DNA from 3 places in the Streptomyces sp. NPDC058240 genome. Region 1 is predicted to be linked to each of the others. Evidence: riboswitches for the same ligand, from Rfam matches in the RefSeq annotation. Region 1 holds a riboswitch; each other region holds the start of a gene.
What was found. Region 1 has a riboswitch for cobalamin ahead of ACFVX4_RS21640 (5-methyltetrahydropteroyltriglutamate--homocysteine S-methyltransferase). Riboswitches for the same ligand answer to the same signal wherever they lie in the genome.

Region 1 (4,734 bases):
GGTCATCGCGGCCAAGGTGCTCGGCGTGGTCCTGTCCGTGGACCACCGTCCGGTGGACGGCGCCGTGGCGGCGCGCTGGCTCGCGGCCTTCACCGAGGCCGTGGAGAACCCGGTCCGGCTCGTCGTCTGAACCCACCCCGGCGGCCGGGCGGCCCGCGGCGTCACCGTCGCTGGCCGCCCGCCCCACCCCCCTAGGCCGCAGTCCGCGCCCGACGGCTGCCAGAGCACTCCAAGAGGACCCCGATGCCTTTGATCCGCGGTTCCCGCACGCCCAGTGCGGCCATACCAAACGAAACCCCGCGCGATGCGCTCGGCGAGCTGGACCAGCGCAATCTGCGGCGGCTGATGCCGCTGCTGCTGGCCGCCTACATCATGTCGTTCCTGGACCGGACCAACATCGGCCTGGCCAAGGAACGCCTGGAGGTCGACCTCGGCATCTCCGCCGCGGCCTACGGGCTGGGCGCGGGGCTGTTCTTCCTCACCTACGCGATCTCCGAGGTGCCCAGCAACCTGATCATGTACCGCGTGGGCGCCCGCTGGTGGATCACCCGGATCATGCTGACCTGGGGCGTCGTCTCCGCCTGCATGGCCTTCGTACAGGGTGAGAAGTCCTTCTACGCCATGCGGCTGCTGCTCGGCGCCGCCGAGGCCGGGCTGCTGCCGGGCATCCTGCTCTACTTCACCTACTGGTTCCGCTCCGAGATCCGCGGCAGGGCCATCGGACTGCTCCTGCTCGGCGCCTCCATCGCCAGCGTCGTCGGGAACCCGCTCGGCGGACTGTTCATGGAGATGGACGGGCTCGGCGGCTGGCACGGCTGGCAGTGGATGTTCGTCATCGAGGGGGTCCCCTGCCTCTTCCTGGCGTTCGCCATCCTCCGGTTCCTGCCCGACGGCCCGGCCAAGGCACCCTGGCTGACGGCGGAGGAGGCCCGGCTGGTCCAGGACGCGGTCACCCGCGAACAGATCGAGGGCGCCGAGGCGGCCGGCAACGGCTCCGGATCCGGCTCCCTGCTGACGGTGCTGCGCGACAAGCAGATGCTGCTGGCCATCTTCGCCAACTGGACCCACCAGGTCGCCCTGTACTCCGTCGTCTACTTCCTGCCCGGCATCATCGGCGGCTGGGGCGATCTCTCGCCGTTCACCATCGGCCTGCTGACCGGACTGCCCTGGCTCACCGCGGCCGTCGGTGCCGTACTGGTGCCGCCGCGCGCGACGACACCCCGGCGCTCCCGCAACTTCGTGGTGGTCGGTCTGCTGATGATGTTCACCGGCCTCATCGTCGCCGCCGTCGCCGGTCCCGTGATCGCCCTGCTCGGCTTCTGCTTCACCGGCCTGGCGTTCTTCGTCGTCCAGCCCCTGCTGTTCAACTTCCCCGCCACCCGGCTCTCGGGCAAGACCCTCGCCGGCGGCCTGGCACTGCTCAACACCATCGGTATCACGGGCGGCTTCGTCGGCCCGTACATCATGGGCTACGCCGAGGACGCCACCGGCAACCATCTGTCCGGCCTGTGGGTGTCCATCGTCCTGCTGGCCCTCGGCGCACTGGCGGCCACGCGGCTGCGCTTCTCCCCCAAGTCCTGAAGCGCGCTCCGGGGGCGTGGGTCGGCCCGGGACGTCCCCATCGGCCGGGGCGGTCCCGCGGGCGCCCGCGCCCCGGGGCAGGTCCGGTTCGAACCAGACCACCTTGCCCCCGGAGACACGCGCCCCGCTGCTGCGCCAGTGCGTTGACGACGTGCGACCCGCGTGCCCCTTCCGCCTGCCCGGCCGGACCGATTCCGTGTCTCATGTCACGTTCCGGAATGTGAACAGCGGTGCCCGAAGAGCGATCCGCCCTCTAGCCTGACCGGTGCAGCTGGTTCGCCCTGTCCGCCAGGCAGGCGCGTCGTAAGAGGGAACCCGGTGGGAATCCGGGACTGCCCCGCAGCGGTGAGCGGGAACGACCGCCGTCATACGCACTGGATCCGGTCGGATCCGGGAAGCGACGGCCAGTAGGTGTCTGCCTTCGACAGATGTGCCCGCGAGTCCGAAGACCTGCCCGTTGCCCGCACGCGACCCCTCGTGTGCGGATATCCCGGTGACCTCGTGGGCGGGTCGGCGTACATACCAGACGGAAGACCGCACCCATGGCGTGCGCAGGATCCGTCCGGTTCGTCATCCCTTCGCGTCCGTGTCCCGTCCCCGGGATCTCAAGGAGTCATCTCGCGAAGGAAATTTCCGTGACAGCGCAGCCCGCAGCCGCGGCAGCACACGCCACCGCGTACGGCTACCCCCGCCAGGGACCGGACCGGGAACTGAAGAAGGCCATCGAGGGTTACTGGAAGGGCCGGGTCGTCGCTCACCGACCGTCCGGTCAAGGGCATGCTGACCGGGCCCGTCACCATGCTGGCCTGGTCCTTCGTCCGCGACGACCAACCGCTCGGCGACACCGCCCGGCAGGTCGCCCTCGCCCTGCGCGACGAGGTCGACGACCTGGAAGCCAGTGGCACATCGGTCATCCAGGTCGACGAACCCGCCCTCCGCGAGACCCTCCCCCTGCGCGCAGCGAACCACGCCGCATACCTGGAGTGGGCCACCGAGTCGTTCCGTCTCACCACCAGCGGCGTGCGTCCGGACACCCAGATCCACACCCACATGTGCTACGCCGAGTTCGGCGACATCGTCCAGGCCATCGACGACCTCGACGCCGACGTCATCAGCCTGGAGGCCACCCGCTCCCACATGCAGGTCGCCCGCGAACTCGCCGCACACGGCTACCCGCGCGAGGCCGGACCCGGTGTCTACGACATCCACTCCCCGCGCGTGCCCGATGCGGACGAGGCCGCCGCCCTGCTCCGCAAGGGGCTCAAGGCCATTCCCGCCGAACGGCTGTGGGTCAACCCCGACTGCGGTCTGAAGACACGCGGCTGGCCCGAGACCAAGGCGTCCCTAGAGAACCTGGTCGCCGCGGCCCGCACGGTACGCGGGGAGCTGCCCGCGTCCTGACGGCAGGTACCCGACGGGCCGGGGCGCTCACAAGTGCCCCGGCCCCGGCGGGACCCCCGACGACAGCACCTTGCCGAAGGGCGACGGTTCGCCCTCCGATCCTCCGCCGACCCGCGCGGACCTCATCTCCGAGCTCTTCTCCGGCTCCGGGTTCTCCTACGGTCCCTGCGTGCTGTACGACGAGTGCCGGTATCCACCGGATGCCATGCATCAGGAGGAGCGTCCCCGTATGAACGCTGTCCCGGTTCCCGTGGTGACCCGGGAGCGACGCCCGCTCCAGGCCGGGGAAAATACTGGTGAGCTGGGACCGGAGCCCATTGATGGTGCGGGTGCGATCAGCGACAGGTCCATCCGGCGGCTGATGAGAAGGTCTTGCCTTCACACACGCCAACGGAGAAATCAGGCCCTGGCCGCGGCGGCAACGCGCCTGCGCATCGTTCGGCGGGTCAGGAGGGTGCGCCGGCCAGGACTTCCACCTTGCCGGTGTCGAGGTAGTAGTAGGCGCCGACCACGGCAAGGGTGCCCTTTCCCACGAGTGGGGCCAGGTCCTGGTTGGAGCGCAGGTCGGCTGCGGTCAGCTCGACCTGGGCGCGGGCCATGGTCTCGACCGGGTCGGCACCGCCTTCGCCAACTGCCTGCTCGTACGCCGGCCGCAGGGCCTTGGCGATCGCTTCCAGGTTGCCGGGCAACGGCTTGCCGTCACGGATGGACTTGTACGCTGCCTCGACGGCGCCGCAGCGCTGATGCCCAAGGACCACGATGAGCGGAGTGCCACTCGTCACGGGCCCGTATTCCACGGACCCCGTGACCACGGGGCCGATCGCCTCCCCGCCTGTACGCATCACGTAGAGGTCACCCAGTCCGGTGTCGAAGAGGAGTTCCGGCGGCACCCGGGAGTCGATGCACGAGAGGACCGCTCCGAAAGGTTCCTGCTTCTGGGCCACGAACTCGCGCCGGTCCGGATCGCGGTCGGGATGTCGAAGGTCTCCGCTCACCCAGCGCTTGTTGCCGTCCATCAGTCTCGCGAGCGCCTCGGCGGGTGTGGCCGGCCGTGCTTCCGGCGAGGTGCTGGTCGCCATCGGGGTGGCGCTCGTCGATGAGCACCCCGCCAGTGCGGCCGAGGCGACCACGAGTCCGCCGGCGAGCAGAGTTCTGCGATCCGGATGTCCCGCTCTGTCCATTTCGGTGGTTCCCCTCAGTCCGCTGAGATGCGTCCGTACTCCTTGGCCAAGGCGATTGTTCAGCGCGGTGCGGGAACCCGACCACAGGCGCAAGCGGGCGCGGGCCGCTTTGCCACCGACGGCCCACAGAACCGGCTCGGGCGGCGGCACGAGCAGCGCCACAGCACTGGCTGGGCGATCACGCGGATCTCAAGGGGCGTCTCTGACAGGAGACGCCCCCTCCCTGCTTCCGCGCCTTGTCTGCCGGAACCGCGCCGGGTGTGGTCGGTGCCGGAAATCGGTGAGGTGCGGGCCGGCTTCTGAGGGCGCGTGGTGGGAGAGGCGGCGGATCGGTGTCCATCCGGCGTACTGATAGACCCGCCCCCCGAGCGCTCGTCCGTTCAGGTGATGGGCAGTCACGACGCTTGTGTCATATTCCATTTGTATGGGTCACTTGAGTCACTGAACCGGTGGGCCGCCCATCCCTCTCCGGGGGAGCGCGGAACCGTTGTGTTCGCCGACCGTCCACGCATGACGGACCTCGGCATCTTTTACTCCGGATGGCCGCGATGGGCGCCCCTGTAGAGGACTT
Region 2 (4,734 bases), on a different contig from region 1:
CCTCCGGCAGGGTGCCGGGCAGGATGGTCAGCACCTCCTCGCCCTCGACGAGCGGGGTGCCGAGCCGCGCGGCGGCCGCGCTGACCGAGGTGACGCCCGGGATCACTTCGGTCGGGTAGCGGTCGGCGAGCCGCTTGTGCATGTGCATGTACGAGCCGTAGAAGAGCGGGTCGCCCTCGGCCAGCACGGCGACCGTGCGGCCGGCGTCGAGATGCACCGCCAGGCGGGCCGCCGCCTCGGCGTAGAACTCCTCCATCGCTCCCCGGTAACCGCCCGGGTGGTCCGTGGTCTCCGTCGTGACGGGGTAGACCAGCGGCTCCTCGACATGGTCGGCACGGATGTGCTTCGCCGTGATGGACCGGGCGATGGACCGCCCGTGCCGGGCACTGTGATAGGCGATGACATCGGCCTCGGCGATGATCTCCACCGCGCGTACGGTCATCAGGGCCGGATCGCCGGGGCCGAGCCCGACCCCGTACAGCCGGCCCGTCTTCTGCTCGCTCACGTCTACTCTTCCTCGCTGGCGATCGCGTTGAGGGCGGCGGCCGCCATGGCGCTGCCGCCGCGACGGCCCCGAACGATCAGATGCTCCAGCCCGGACGGGTGCGCGGCCAGGGCGTCCTTGGACTCGGCGGCACCGATGAAGCCGACCGGTACGCCGATGACGGCGGCGGGGCGCGGCGCGCCCTCCTCGATCATCTCCAGCAGTCGGAACAGGGCGGTCGGTGCGTTTCCGACGGCGACGACCGCGCCGTCCAGCCGGTCGCGCCACAGCTCCAGCGCTGCGGCGCTGCGGGTGGTGCCCAGCTGCTTCGCGAGTTCGGGCACCGCCGGGTCGGACAGGGTGCACACCACCTCGTTGTCCGCGGGCAGCCGCTTGCGGGTGACGCCGCTGGCGACCATGGCCACATCGCACAGGATGGGTGCGCCGGCCCGCAGAGCGGCGCGGGCGCGGGCGACCGCGTCCGGGGTGAAAGCGAGATCACGGACGAGGTCGACCATCCCGCAGGCGTGGATCATGCGGACCGCGACCTGGCTCACATCGGCGGGCAGGCCTGCGAGATCCGCCTCTGCACGGATCGTGGCGAAGGACTGGCGATAGATCGCCGGTCCGTCCTTCTCGTACTGGTGCACAGTGCTTTCGCTCTCTTCCTCGGGCGTGCGACGGTCGGGTACAGGGGAGTGGGGCGTACGGGATCAGCCGCGCGCGCGGCGGGCCGCGGCCACCGCGGCGGCGAGCCCACCGGGGCTGTCGGGGACGCTCACGGGGGCGTCCCGTACCTCGCCCCGTACGAGCGAGATCCGGTGTCCGCCGGGGGTGGCGACGACGTCCACCCACTCGCCGCGGGGGTGGCCGCACCGGCGTTCGCACCCGGACCAGTACACCGGAAGCGGGCCCACGGCCCCCACCGCGTCCGCCGCCTGGGCCCGCACATCGGCCAGCGACTTCGCGCAGCCGGGCCGGCCGATACAGGCACCCACCCCGGCCCAGGGGGAGCCGGGTCCGACGACGAGGCCGGTGGCCCCCAGATCGTCCAGCAGCCCCGCGGCCCGCCGCCGCTCCACCCCCGGTACGACGACCCCGCGCCACGGTGTCAGCCGCAACTCACCGCGGCCCCGGTGCCGCGCCGTGTCCGTCAACGACCGCCACTGCGTCGGGTCGACGCGCCCCAGGGGGATGCCGACGGACAGCGCGGCCCCGTCGTGCGGGCCGGTCACGACGCCGGGGGCGGGGCCGTCCGAGCTCCGCGGGCAGGCACGGTCCTCGGTGGAAGTGGTGCCGGTACCCGTCGCCCGCAACCGTCGTACGACCTCGTCGAAGAGGGATCCGGCACCGCCGGGCAGGTCCGACACGCGCCAGGCACCGGTGCCCGACGCCTGATCCAGGAAGGTCCCGGCCGCCAGGAGGGCGGCCTGCGGCGCCTGCGCGCCCGGTATCCGTACTGCGGTCCTGGCCATGCCGATCCGCAGCAGCGCCGTTCCGTCGCCCTGCGCCAGCAATGTCACGTCGCCGCCCAGCGTGTCCACATCGCCACGGCCGTCGTCGAGCACGAACAGGAACCTGCCCGAGAGGCCCGCCGTCCGGTCGCCCGCGCACAACAGCGCGTCCAGCGCGGACAGCCAGGGGCCGACGTCCCGTGCGCCGCGGCCGTCGAGCCCCGAGAGCGGCGACGCCACGATGTTGCGTATCCGCTCGTGGCGCGCGGAGGGCAGCAGCCCCGCCTCGCCCAGCCTGTCGGCCAGTTCGCCTCCGCAGTCCGGGCCCAGCCCGCGCAACTGGACATTGCCGCGCGAAGTGAGATGCAACTCACCATCGCCCAGGCTCCCCGCCAACGCCCCCAGGGCGTCCGCCTGCACCGCGGTCAGCAGACCGCCGGGAACACGGACGCGGGCCAGAGCGCCGTCGTCCGCCCGGTGCAGCCGCAGCGTGCCGGGGCAGGCGTCACCGCGGTCCCGGGGAGACGCGTCTCCCGGCGGTGAAGGCGAAGTGGCAGGTCGGGGCATGGCGGCGAGCATACCGACCATCTGACCAGATCCGTATGTCCTCCATCGGTTGACCGGCCCTTACTATGCCTAGTGACGGGCCATCCGGCACGTCGTCGCCACAGACGGCGACAGGGGAGGAAGTCCGGTGCAAGTCCGGCACGGTCCCGCCACTGTGAGTCCGGCCACGGCCGGGCAAGTCAGGAACTCCCTTCCCCACACGCTCGGATCCGTTCGAGCGGGGAGCTTCATTCCGACACCGCCCGGGGCGTGGACACCCCGAGGAAGGCCCGACGCCGCATGATCCTGCTCCTGTCGACGTCCGACACCGACCTGCTCAGCGCCCGTGCCTCGGAGGGCCCGGTCTCCTACCGCTACGCCAACCCCTCCCGGCTCCCGCTCCAGGACCTGCCACAGCTCCTGGACGGCGTCGACCTGGTCGTCGTGCGCCTCCTCGGCGGGGTACGCGCCTGGCAGGACGGCCTCGACCAGGTGCTCGCCACCGGACGCCCCGTCGTCGTCCTCACCGGCGAACAGGCCCCCGACGCCCAGCTGATGGCCGCCTCGACGGTTCCCATCGGCATCGCCGCCGAGGCCCATGCCTATCTGGCCCACGGCGGGCCCGCCAACCTGGACCAGCTCGCCCGCTTCCTCTCCGACACCGTCCTGCTCACCGGCCACGGCTTCGCGCCGCCCGCCCCGGCACCCTCCTGGGGCCCGCTGGAGCGCACCCCCCGTAGCACCGACGGCCCGGTCGTCGCCGTGCTCTACTACCGCGCCCACCACATGAGCGGCAACACCGCGTTCATCGAGGCCCTGTGCCGTGCCGTCGAGGACGCGGGCGCCCGCGCGCTGCCGCTGTACGTCGCCTCGCTGCGTACCCCCGAGCCCGAACTGATCGAAGCGCTGCGCGCCGCCGACGCGATCGTGACGACCGTCCTCGCCGCGGGCGGCACCCGGCCCGCCGAGGCGTCGGCGGGCGGTGACGACGAGTCCTGGGACGCGGGCGTCCTCAGCGGCCTCGACGTACCCATCCTCCAGGCCCTCTGCCTCACCGGTTCGCGCACCGACTGGGAAGGCAACGACGAGGGAGTCTCCCCGCTCGACGCCGCCAGCCAGATCGCGGTCCCCGAGTTCGACGGCCGCCTGATCACCGTTCCGTTCTCGTTCAAGGAGATCGACGAGGACGGCCTGCCCGCGTACGTCGCCGACACCGAGCGCGCCGCCCGTGTCGCCGGGATCGCCGTGCGCCATGCCCGGCTGCGCCACATCCCGGCCGCCGAGAAGCGGATCGCGCTCGTCCTCTCCGCGTATCCGACCAAGCACTCCCGGATCGGCAACGCGGTCGGCCTCGACACCCCGGCCAGCGCCGTCGCCCTGCTGCGCCGACTCCGCGCCGAGGGATACGACTTCGGTACGGAGGAGGTCCCCGGCCTCGCATCGGGCGACGGCGACGAGCTGATCCGCGCGCTGATCGAGGCGGGCGGCCACGACCAGGAGTGGCTCACCGAGGAGCAGTTGGCCCGCAATCCGGTCCGCATCCCGGCCGCCGACTACCGGCGCTGGTACGCGACCCTCCCGGCCGAGCTCCGCGAAGCCGTCGAGCAGCACTGGGGCCCCGCCCCGGGCGAGATGTTCGTGGACCGGTCGAGCAACCCGGAGGGCGACATCGTCCTTGCGGCCCTGCGCCGCGGCAATCTGCTCATCCTCATCCAGCCGCCGCGCGGCTTCGGCGAGAACCCGATCGCGATCTACCACGACCCCGATCTGCCGCCCTCGCACCACTACCTGGCCGCCTACCGCTGGATCGCCGCCCCGGCCGACGACAACGGCTTCGGCGCCGACGCGATGATCCACCTCGGCAAGCACGGCAACCTGGAATGGCTGCCCGGCAAGAACGCCGGCCTCTCCGCCGCCTGCGGCCCCGACGCCGCCCTCGGCGACCTCCCGCTCATCTACCCGTTCCTGGTCAACGACCCGGGCGAGGGGACGCAGGCCAAGCGGCGCGTCCATGCCACCCTCGTGGACCACCTCGTACCGCCGATGGCGCGCGCCGACAGCTACGGGGACATCGCCCGGCTCGAACAACTCCTGGACGAGCACGCCCAGATCGCGGCGATGGACCCGGCGAAGCTGCCGGCGATCCGCGCACAGATCTGGACCCTGATCCAGGCGGCCAAGCTCGATCACGACCTGGGGCTCGAAGACCGCCCCGAGGACGAGGGCTTCGACGAGTTCATCATGCATCTC
Region 3 (4,734 bases), on a different contig from region 1:
GGCGAAGACGGAAGGGGCGTAGGTGTAGGCCCCCTTGGCGGCGCAGCTCCGGTCCGGAGTCTTGCTCGGCCCGGTGCACACCGCCATGTCGAGAGCGGCGACGAGGTCCTTGCCGCCGAAGGAGCGCGGGTCTCGGCCGACGGTCTCGGCCAGCAGAGCGGCCTTGCCGATGGAGCCACCGAGTGCGTACTTCGTACCTGTCCCGGTCCAGTCCTGGAGGGTCCTGCCGTCGCCGTCCTTGCCGCCGTTGTCGAGGAAGTCGACGATGCCGCGGAGCTTGTCGTTGTTCAGTCCGGTGGCCGCGAGTGCGTAGGCGCCGTCGATGGTGAGGCCGAAGTCGGCGCGCGAGGCACCTGGGCCGGCCGCGTAGTACCGGCCCTGCTTGAGGTTGGCCGCGCTGGTGAGGTAGCCCACGCCCTTCTTCAGGTCGGGGCCTTCGCCGGCCGGGAGGGTCGGGCCGCCGGGCGGTCCGGTCGTCGGCGGGTCCGTCGGGTCCGGCTTCTTCGTCGTGAGGCGGGTGAGGTCGGTGCCCGCCCCGGCCAGGACCGCGGGGCCGGTCGGGTGGATGGCCGCGGCGGTGGCGCCCTCGTCGAAGCCGAACCCGCCGCCGTCCAGCTGTTCACGCGAGAGCCAGGAGACGGCCGCATCGGCCTGCGCGGTGTCGCCGAGAGCGCGGAGAGACTGCGCGGCGTACGCGGTGGCGTAGACGCTGCCGGTCGTGGCCCCGGTGTAGCCGGGGAAGGAGCCGTCCTCGCGCTGCGCCCTCTTCAGATAGGTCCGGGCCTTCGCCACCGCCGCGTCCTGGCCGTGCGCCTCATGCAGCGCGAGGGCCACAAGGCCGGTGGTGGCGGGATCGCCGTCGCAGTTCTCGCCGGGGCGGATCAGGATGCTGGTGATCCCGCCGTCGTCGCACTGCAACTGGGTCAGCCGCTCGACGGTCTCGGCCGGAGGCTCGGTGCCGTCTCGGAGCAGGGCGAGCACGGCAAGTGCCTGTCCGTCCGCGTAGGTTGCGTTCCTGAAATCGCCCTTGCCGGTACAACCGGGGGTGGGACTGCCCGAGTCGGGGCCCGCGGCACAGATGTTGTCCACGAGGTCGGCGATCAGGTCGTGGCCGCCGAAGCGGTGCGGGTCGGCGCCAGTGACCTCGGCGAGAAGGGCCAGGCGTGCCGCGGCCGCCGCGTCGGGGGCCTGGTCCTTGCCCGACTGATAGGTGTAGTCGTCGGCGTGGGAGGCGAGGAAGGCGGTGATCTTGCCGAGAGTCGCGCTGTCGCCGTCCGCCGCGGCCAGCGCGTAGGCCGCCTCGGTGGTCAGGAGGTAGGCGGGGGTGTCGGCGCCGTCGTCAACGACGCGTTCGCCGTCCTTGAGCGTGCCGGCGACCCAGGTCGCCGCCGCCGCCACGTCGATCTCCCCGGCCGGGACCGTGGGAGTGCCCCCGGGGTCGGGGGTCCCGGTGCCGCCACCGGCGCGCACCTCGTCGGGGGTGAACGTCGGCTTGCCGGTGGTGCCGCCGATGTCGGTGCCGCCGAACACCCAGGCGTCGACGTCGCCGTCCTTCGGCTTGCGGTCCATGGCTCCGTACTGGCTGTACGTCCACGTGTGCTGGCCCGGCGAAGCGATCCAGTACGACCAGTAGGCCGTGGCCGATGGGGTGAGTACGCAGGACTCCTGATCCGTGGTCGGGTACTGCGTACCGGAGCCGAGGCCGATGCGGCAGATGAACGCCGGGCCGTCGTGCTGAGTGCCCTCGGTGGTGAAGCCCGCCTCGTGGAGGAGTTCGTACCCGGTCGTCGGCGTCGTGTCGCAGCCACGCTCGACCTTGCCTGCGAAGGGGCCGAAGTCGACAGCGACGATCGCGCCCTTGGTGGCTGTGCAGTCGCCGAGCGGGTCGGCCGCGGCCGGGGCGGTGGTGATGGTGATGAGTGTCACGCACATGGCAAGCAACAGGAATGCCACTGGCTTCAGGGACAGGAATGCCCTGCTCCCCGCCTGTCGGTCTCTTCGTTGTGCGGTCCCCACCGCAGCCCCCTCGCCTCTGCTCCGTGGGGACATGAACGTGGCTGAGGCGGCCTCGGCCACGCGCGGTTCACCGCATGGCAGGGCTGGTCGACCACGCCGTAGTCCACGACGGCGCTTTCTCGCTGAAGATCAGGCTCCAGGCATTCCGGCTCGCCCGGTGCTACCGGGCCTACGGTTGCGGGTCAGCGCCGGATTCTGACCGGCTTCCCCTGGAACTCAGTGTGTAGGAGCCGGATTGGAGCACGCAGAGTGATACCTCGTCAAGACACCGGCCAGGGACACGGAAGGGCCGCCTGAGGGCATCTGGCGGGACGGCAGCGCGTCCGGTAGCGTCCTGCGCTGCCACGTGGGGGAACCCGGTGAGAGTCCGGGGCTGACGCGCAGCGGTGTGGGACGGCTGGGGCCGTTCCGAGCCCGAATGCCCAGGCGGCGACGCACCACAGGAAGCCGGTCCACGCGTTCGGGCGGCGGCCCTGCCTGCTGTTGCCTCCCGCCCGGGAAGGCCGTGGGCCCAGGGCGGCGCGCCCCTCATCCCAGGAGCAGGCCATGTCCCGTCCTTTGATCCCACGCCGTCTTGCGTTCACGGCGACCGCCTCCGTCGGGGCGTTCTGTCTGAGTGTCCTGCCGGCCGCTGCCACTGCCACGCCGGCCCAGATCGCCACGTCGAAGACGAACGGTGTCACGTACCTCAAGTCCCTTCAGTCGTCGGATGGTTCCTACGCCGGGGCCGGACTGTCGAACGAGTGGGCGCTCAGCGCGCTCGCCTCCGCCGGCACCGCGGCCGTCGACGTCACACCTGGCGGCGACACCACGAAGAACGCGAGATCCGTGTACCGGACCCTGCTGTCCACGGCCAGTTGGCCGTCCGCGACGCCGGTGGTCACCGACTACGAACGCGCCACCCTCAACTCCTACGCGGCGGGCATCGACCCGGCCCGCGTCTCCGCCTCACGCAATCTCATCGGCGACATCTACAGCTACTGGCAGAAGGCCGAGCCCGGATACTTCGGCCCCTCGGCGAACTTCAACGGGACCGTGTTCGCCGCGCTCGCCCTCGGCGGCGCCCGGACGCGGGCGGGAACGCAGCGGATACCCAAGTCCCTGCGCGACTCCCTGATCACCCGCATCCGCGCCAACCAGCACAACGACGGCGGCTGGAACTACAGCAAGGCCGAAGGTGATCCGGGACAGCTCGGCTCGGCCGGCGATGTCGACATGACCGGCGCCGCGATGGCCGCGCTCTGTGTCTCCGGCGTCCCGAACACCGATGCGGACATCGTCCAGGCCAAGGCGTTCCTCAAGAGCAAGCTGGTGCCGGGCAGTGGTGCGTTCAACGCCATGTTCGGTGTCAACACCGACTCCAACGGCTGGGCCGTCTCGGGGCTCAACGCCTGCGGCATCAACCCGCAGACCGGCGATTTCCTCACCTCCGCGGGCAAGACACCCGTCGACTTCCTCATCGCTCAGCAGTTCAACCCCGGTGGCGGCTTCAAGTACCTGCCTGGCGACACCGAGCCGTCCGCCTACGCATCCATCGACGGACTGCGTGCCGTCGCCGGAGGCGGCTTCACCGCCGCTCCCCCGGTCCCGGCCACCGGCGGCGCACCCCAGTGGGTTGCCCGGAGCACCTTCGCCTCCGGCACCGCCACAGAACTGGCCCTGACCGTGGACGACGGCGCGGGCGGCTTGAAGGTGTGCTCCGTCGCCTTCACCCCCACCGGCACCACAACCACCCTCGGCGCGGTTCTGGACTCGGCCACGACCGCGGCCACCCCGTCCGGCTGCGTGAACGGCGTGACGCCCTCCTCCGGAACGGGCACGATCACCGCTCTCAACGGCAAGTCCAACAGCGGGTCGAGCACCTGGAAGGTCGGCGTCGACGGTTCGGCGTTCACCGGGGCCGACCGCGGCAAGGTGATCAACGCGGGGGACACGGTCGCTCTGCGCTGGAGTGCCTGAGCCCATGAGAACGCACGGAATCGTGGGAGCGCTCAGGTCTTGATGTGAGCCACGCGTCCGTCGATGAAATCGGCCCGGTCGGCGTGTGTCGCCGGCCTGCCGGCCTGACGGTCTGGGCATGGACATCGCCCTTCCCCACGGTTGCTCCGTCGTCGCCGGTGGGAGCAGTGCCGGCGACCGCCACATGTGCCCCTTTGCGGACTGCCCGCGAGAACCCGATCTGCGGTTCGAGCGGCGACCCGGAACCGATTGTCCGATGATTACGTTCCATCGCGTCATGATCCCAGACCGCCGTGCGTACGCGAGGGAGTCAGCGCCCCGAGGCAGAAGTTCCGGGTGCCCTGCGTACGGGATGCTTGCTCAGAATGGAGACCCGGTTGAAGGCGTTGATCGTGATCGCCACCCATATCACCGCGGAGGTCTCGTCGTCACCGAACACCTCACGGGCCGCACCGTAGGCGGCCTCCTGCGCGGCGGCGTTCGCGGGATCGGTGGTCGCCTCCGCCAGAGCGAGCGCCGCGCGTTCCCGCGGTGTGAACACCTCCGTGTCCCGCCAGGCCGCCAGCACCCCGAGGCGCTGCGTGGACTCACCCGCGCGGAGCGCCGCCCTGGTGTGCACGTCGAGGCAGTAGGCGCAGCCGTTGAGCTGCGAGACGCGGAGGTTGATCAGCTCCACCAGTACACGGTCGAGGCCCGCGTCGGCGGCGGTCACACGGACCGCCTCGGAGGTCTGGACCAGGGCGTGGTACGCCTTGGTCG

Region 2: linked by a shared signal. The riboswitch ahead of cobN (cobaltochelatase subunit CobN) and the one ahead of ACFVX4_RS21640 (5-methyltetrahydropteroyltriglutamate--homocysteine S-methyltransferase) in region 1 are both predicted to bind cobalamin.
Region 3: linked by a shared signal. The riboswitch ahead of ACFVX4_RS29210 (prenyltransferase/squalene oxidase repeat-containing protein) and the one ahead of ACFVX4_RS21640 (5-methyltetrahydropteroyltriglutamate--homocysteine S-methyltransferase) in region 1 are both predicted to bind cobalamin.

The regions. Positions count from the first base shown of each region.
Region 1 is NZ_JBHVWT010000013.1:69,879-74,612, reverse strand. Features, by position in the region: gene ACFVX4_RS21650 (2-oxo acid dehydrogenase subunit E2) at 1-130, shown strand, start outside; gene ACFVX4_RS21645 (MFS transporter) at 244-1,581, shown strand; cobalamin riboswitch at 1,837-2,054, shown strand; partial or broken gene ACFVX4_RS21640 (5-methyltetrahydropteroyltriglutamate--homocysteine S-methyltransferase) at 2,329-2,982, shown strand; gene ACFVX4_RS21635 (carbonic anhydrase) at 3,429-4,163, opposite strand.
Region 2 is NZ_JBHVWT010000036.1:23,227-27,960, reverse strand. Features, by position in the region: gene ACFVX4_RS32920 (precorrin-2 C(20)-methyltransferase) at 1-505, opposite strand, end outside; gene ACFVX4_RS32915 (precorrin-8X methylmutase) at 508-1,134, opposite strand; gene cobG (precorrin-3B synthase) at 1,198-2,517, opposite strand; adenosylcobalamin (AdoCbl) riboswitch at 2,618-2,698, shown strand; gene cobN (cobaltochelatase subunit CobN) at 2,785-4,734, shown strand, end outside.
Region 3 is NZ_JBHVWT010000025.1:80,175-84,908, forward strand. Features, by position in the region: gene ACFVX4_RS29210 (prenyltransferase/squalene oxidase repeat-containing protein) at 1-1,932, opposite strand, end outside; cobalamin riboswitch at 2,134-2,263, opposite strand; cobalamin riboswitch at 2,366-2,440, shown strand; gene ACFVX4_RS29215 (hypothetical protein) at 2,563-3,975, shown strand; gene ACFVX4_RS29220 (carboxymuconolactone decarboxylase family protein) at 4,286-4,734, opposite strand, start outside.